Regions from separate parts of the Acinetobacter sp. ANC 4636 genome, predicted to be linked through region 1. Evidence: predicted binding sites of a transcription regulator. Region 1 holds the regulator's gene; the other holds the start of a gene.

Region 1 (3,206 bases):
TAAAGTAACCATGTTCCTGATCATCATGCCAGCCAATGGTAATCACTCCACCTTTAGGCGTGTATTTAATGGCATTGGTAATCAGGTTGCCAAAAGCACTGGCAAGTTCCATATCCGAGCCAAGCAGGTCACAGTGACTGTCAATGTCGAGATTTAAAATATGTCCGTATTCGGAGTTATAGGCTTGCGCATCGTCAAACAACTGGTTCATCAGACTCGGCATATCGACAATCTGGTTTTTTGCCAGTTGTTTGTCATTTTCCAAGCGCGATAGTAGCAGCAGGTCATTGACGAGAGCATTCATGCGCCGAGTTTGTGCCTGCATTTGTTCAAAAGGGCGTTTCCAGCGTGGATTGAAATCTTCCTGATCAGTAAAGGTTTCCAGATAGCCGCTGAGCACTGTGAGGGGAGTACGTAATTCATGCGAGATATTATCGACAAAGTCTTTACGCATCTGTTCGAGATTATGAACCCGAGTTACATCGTATGCCACGACAAGGCGGCTTTCTAGACCAAAGCGTGTGAGCTTGATTTGCACATAGCGATCTTCATGAATCGAAGATTTTAGTTTAATCCCGTCAGGCTGCTGTTCCATATTATTAAAATATTCAACAAAAGCAGGCTGGCGCAAAATACCCAAAATATTGCGTCCACGATCCAGTTCCTGAACGCCCAGCAGTTTCTCTGCCGCAGGGTTCCACCATTCAATTTGATGTAGTTCATCGGTCAGAATCACCGCTTCAGCAAGAGCCACCAGTGAAGACTGGGCACGGTCAATCAACCCGACCATTTCGGCTTGAACCACACGTTCCTGACGTTGTGACCGATAAATATTGAACAGCAGTGCGCCCCAAATCCCGTTCAGGTTTGGCGGTACATCATAAGGTCGATTGGCGATCCAGTCGTTGACCAAATACAGTGCGCGCAGTTGCATGACAATAAACACAGCAAATGCAATTGCAAGACAAATCCAAAAATGACCTATTCCCAAGCCAATTAAACTAGCAATTGTTATGAAAAACAACAAGATCCGTAGATCTTGTTTGGCGTAATCCCATAAACTGCTATAACGATAACGCTTATGTTCTAGGCTAATTTCTGGGGTTGGGTAAGGTTCATACATAAAAGTGATCTAACTAACTTAAAGCATCGGCGCGCGTTGAAAAACGGTAGCCTGTACCTCGTACGGTCTGTACGAAACGATCCACTCCAAATGGTTCAAGTACTTTGCGTAGGCGGCGGATGTGGACGTCAATTGTTCGGTCTTCAATATAAACATTGCCACCCCAAACCTGATCAAGCAGTTGTGCACGAGTATAGGCACGTTCTGGGTGGGTCATGAAAAATGCCAATAGGCGGTATTCGGTTGGGCCCATATCTAAAATATTGTCGGCAAAGCTGACGCGTTGACTTACAGGATCCAGAATTAAGCCATTGGCATCAATAGATTTTTCCCCGCTCAAGGCATTAGAGCGACGTAAGACGGCTTTAATCCGTGATACCAGTTCGCGCGTTGAGAACGGTTTAGTCATATAGTCATCGGCACCTGCGTCAAGACCTTGAACTTTATGATCTTCTTCGCCACGTGCAGTGAGCATAATCACAGGAATTTCCGAAAGGTTCTCATCGCGTTTTAGGCGGCGGCACAAATCAACGCCACTAATTCCACCAGGAAGCATCCAATCGAGTAAAATAAGCGAAGGACGTTGATCAACAATCATTTGGTGGGCTTGTTTGGCATCTTCGGCTTGCAAACATTGGAAACCTGCCATATCGAGCGAAGTATGAATCATCTCGCGAATGGGTAATTCGTCATCGACGATTAAAATATAATCCTCTTTCACAAGGTCAAATCCTATCACTGCTTTATTTGTTTATAGTCCAGTATTACAAAGACTAATTATGACAGTATCATTGCAGTAGATTTAGGTATCTGCAATTTTAAAAAATATTTGTGACAAAATCTTGATCGTCATATGACTAAATGATGACGCATATGATGGTCAAGATGCAAGATCGAGATGGTAATGAAAAGTTTTCAAGGAAAAGTAGCAGCAATTTCAGGAGCAGGCTCAGGTATTGGGCAACAGTTGGCATTGCTTTTAGCACAGCAGGGCTGCCATTTATCCTTGAGTGATATTGATTTGCAAGGTTTAGCACAGACGCAAAGCTTACTTCAGGCCTATAAAGTGCAGGTCTCGACACATTTGGTTAATGTTGCTGAGCGTGAGCAGGTGCAATATTGGGCAGAACAGACCGTACGTGAACATGGTCAGGTTAATCTGATTTTTAATAATGCGGGGGTGGCGCTGGCATCGACAGTTGAAGGTGCAAGTTATGAAGATCTGGCTTGGATTACCAATATCAACTTTTGGGGCGTGGTGTATGGAACCAAAGAGTTCTTGCCTTATATTAAGCAAACCCAAGATGGTCATATTGTCAATATTTCCAGTATTTTTGGAATTGCAGCACAGCCGACCCAGTCCGCATACAATGCCAGCAAGTTTGCAGTACGTGGGTTTACTGAGTCATTGCGTCAGGAACTGGATATTCAGCGCTGTGGGGTGAGTGCCTTATGTGTACACCCTGGAGGGGTGCGAACCAATATTGCCAAATCGGCGCGTTCTAATCAAAGTTTACAAAGTTTGGGGATTGAAACCGATGGTACACAGCAGGACTTTGAGAAACTGCTGCGGACCCCACCTGAAAAGGCTGCCCAGAAAATTCTGAAAGCCATTCGCCGAAACCAGCGGCGAGTCCTGATTGGTACTGATGCCAAGGTTTTAGATTTGCTACAGCGTTTTTTCCCGGCAGGTTACCAGCAACTGAGCGTTTGGTTAAATCGGTTGCAAACCTGGAAATACTAAAGAAGAGAAGCGTAAGCTTCTCTTTTTGTTTGAGAATCTGTTAATGGCCTCTTGAAAAAAAACCAATCACGGCCAAAATCAAGGCAACGACTAGCAAGATCACAGCAAATTGTTGTGATAGACCAGCGACGCCACCGAATCCGAGTAAGCTAGCAATTAGTGCAATCACTGCAAAAATAATCGCCCAACGAAACATGATGATTCTCCTGCATTTTTTATTTTGATGTTTAGTTTAGCACTGTAAATTGGCATGACTGTTTTTGCTTTGTGCATAAAATGTGCACTTTATGCAGCGTTTTCATCATGCTATGTAAGTGCGGTTTGTAAAAATTAAGCTGG
Region 2 (3,206 bases), on a different contig from region 1:
ATAAGTTGTTGTCTTTGACTGTTTAACAGAATTATTAAAGAACAAGACACAAAAAAAGCTTTGCCGAGGCAAAGCTTTTTTTATGAATCTGTTTTTGGAAGTTAATTAGACAAAGCGTAAAAACAACCAGTATAAACCACCAGATAAACAGATGGTTGCAGGTAAAGTCAGTACCCAGGCTGAAATAATATTACGGATAGTGATCCACTGTAAACCAGACTTATTGGCAACCATAGTTCCTGCAACCGCACTATTTAAAACATGTGTAGTTGATACAGGTAAACCAAAACTGTCTGCCGCGGCAATCGTACTCATCGCAACCAGTTCAGCCGACATACCTTGAGCATAGGTCATATGGTTTTTACCAATACGCTCGCCCACTGTTATCACAATGCGCTTCCAGCCAACCATAGTCCCCAAGCCTAACGCTAGAGCAACTGCCACTTTCACCCATGTTGGAATGTATTGTAAGAAACCATCTAAACTTTTTTGATAAGCTTTCACGGTTTTTTGCTGTGCTGCATCCCACTTTGGTAAGGCTTCAGCTTTATCCAAAGTTTTCAAAGCACTGGTACTTAAATACATTTCATTGCGAATTTGGCTGACTTGCTGCTCAGGAATATCTTTTAATGATTTGTATTGTGACAACTCTTGCCCTAAATGATGCGTTGTACTTGCCAAAGCTGGTAGTACATCAGGTGTAACCTTTTTATTTTGAATGTACTGAGTCAAAATAACGCGGGCTTTATCGTCTTCAATATGAGCATAATCTGTCGAAATCGCAGGCGCTGTTTGCTGAGATAACGTAATAAACTGACTAACCTGATTATTGTCCAGATTTTTGTTGAGTGAATATGCTAACGGCACTAACCCAACCAAAATCAGCATAATCAAGCCCATACCTTTTTGACCATCGTTCGAGCCATGCGCAAAACTTACACCCGTACAGGTGAAAATCAATAAAGCACGGACAATCGGTGGAGGTGGTGTATGACCATTTGGTGCATCAAACAGGCTTAGCTGACGTTTAAAAACAAACTTCACCAAGACAAAAACAATCGCTGCAAATGCAAAACCGATCAATGGTGAAAATAACAAAGCCTTCCCAACTTTGAGAAGCTGTGTCATATCAATACCGCTGGTTCCTGTAGAAGCATTCAACAAATGATTCATTAACCCCACACCAAGAATGGAGCCAATCAGGGAATGTGAACTTGAAGCAGGAACTCCCAGAAACCACGTACCAAGATTCCAGATAATTGCAGCAATAAGCAAAGCAAATACCATGGCAAAACCTGCACCACTGTTGACATTGACAATCAACTCAACGGGTAGCAAGGCAATAATACCGTAGGCAACCGCACCACTTGCCAGCATCACACCAAGGAAGTTACAAAATCCTGACCACATCACTGCAACAGGTGCAGGTAATGCATTGGTATAGATGACTGTCGCGACAGCGTTGGCGGTATCGTGGAAACCATTGACGAATTCAAACCCCAATGCAATGAGCAAAGCGGTTGAAAGTAAAATTACTGAATATAAATTTAATGGCGGAACATGTGCCAGATCAGCACTGACTTGAAAACCGATGTAAATTAAGGTCGAAATAATGACCGTTAACAATACAGGCACAAAAAACTTAGGAGTTGGTGCATGTACATTTTTTGATTTCGTTGAATCAAATTGTACTGACTTTGGCGCAGAGGGAATATTCGAATTCATGCAGTCATGTAAAGAGGATCAAAAAGTCCTCTTATTCTTCATTTAAATTATGACAATTATATGACATTCCCTTTCACAGAAAAATCAATTTTTAATTTTTTAGCATATTTTGAACGAGTTGATAAAAATCTGATCTATTTTAATTCAATTACACTTTGTCTTTACACCAACACATCATTTGGCTGTTGACTAAATTGCCATACAAATATTGCAAATTAATGAAATTTTTAGCTTGTATGAATTTTTTTGGAAAAAAATGAGCTATCTGCAACCCAGTTAACGCTTTTTTGCACAGCATAAAAGTGTAATCAATAAAGCTTATAAGAAACCGATATGATTAAAATCGCTATTTTTGCTCAAAAAACATCAATCATGCGTATAATAAGCTCATTTTCTCGCTGTTGCCCTCTGCTATATAAGGCTGTGTATGTCGACACTCAACACTTTAAAACAAATCCTTTCTCAACGTATTATGATGCTCGATGGTGCTATGGGCACCATGATCCAGCAACATAAATTACAGGAACAAGATTATCGGGGTGAGCGCTTTGCCGACTGGGAACATGACTTAAAAGGCAACAACGACTTACTCGTACTCACCCAACCTGACATTATTCAAGGTATTCATGAAGCATACCTTGAAGCAGGTGCAGATATTATTGAAACCAACAGTTTCAACGGAACACGGGTTTCCATGTCAGATTATCACATGGAAGATCTGGTTCCTGAGATTAACCGTGAAGCAGCACGCCTGGCTAAAGCTGCGTGTGAAAAATATTCTACTCCAGAGAAGCCGCGTTTCGTGGCAGGTGTGCTTGGACCGACATCGCGTACCTGTTCGATTTCCCCTGACGTGAACAACCCTGCTTTTCGTAACATCACTTTCGATGCACTTAAAGAAAACTACGTTGAATCTACACTTGCCTTAATTGAAGGTGGTGCAGACATTATCCTAATTGAAACGGTATTTGATACGCTGAACTGTAAAGCGGCCATTTTTGCCGTGGAAGAAGCTTTCCAGAAGTTAGGTCGTAGCTTACCGATTATGATTTCGGGTACGATCACCGATGCGTCTGGTCGTACTTTAACAGGTCAAACTGCTGAGGCATTCTGGAACTCGGTTCGTCACGCCAATGTCTTATCAGTAGGTTTTAACTGTGCGCTGGGTGCAGATGCCATGCGCCCACACGTTAAAACCATTAGTGATGTTGCTGATGTGTATATTTCTGCACATCCAAATGCTGGCTTACCAAATGCTTTTGGTTCTTATGATGAAACTGCTGATCAAACCGCAGCCTTTATTCGTGAATTTGCAGAAAGTGGCATTATCAACATTGCAGGTGGTTGCTGTGGTACAACACCTGCACATATTCGCGCTATCTATGAAGCGATTAAAGAATTGCCACCACGCCAAGTGCCTGAAACCATTCCCGCTTGCCGTTTAAGTGGTTTAGAAGCATTTAACATCTATAAAGACTCTT

The links. Region 1 encodes PhoB, which activates phosphate uptake and scavenging genes when phosphate is short. Its sites were predicted from a motif close to TGTCATNAANCTGTCATAA; they were not measured.
Region 2: ACX1N5_RS00980 (inorganic phosphate transporter) is a predicted target of PhoB. The motif match lies at 1,773-1,791, and genes of this name have one in related genera.

The regions. Positions count from the first base shown of each region.
Region 1 is NZ_JBTKVD010000005.1:187,520-190,725, reverse strand. Features, by position in the region: gene phoR (phosphate regulon sensor histidine kinase PhoR) at 1-1,123, opposite strand, end outside; gene phoB (phosphate regulon transcriptional regulator PhoB) at 1,137-1,844, opposite strand; gene ACX1N5_RS07570 (SDR family NAD(P)-dependent oxidoreductase) at 2,028-2,867, shown strand; gene ACX1N5_RS07565 (DUF1328 domain-containing protein) at 2,908-3,063, opposite strand.
Region 2 is NZ_JBTKVD010000001.1:200,587-203,792, reverse strand. Features, by position in the region: gene ACX1N5_RS00985 (hypothetical protein) at 1-4, shown strand, start outside; gene ACX1N5_RS00980 (inorganic phosphate transporter) at 106-1,725, opposite strand; gene metH (methionine synthase) at 2,153-3,206, shown strand, end outside.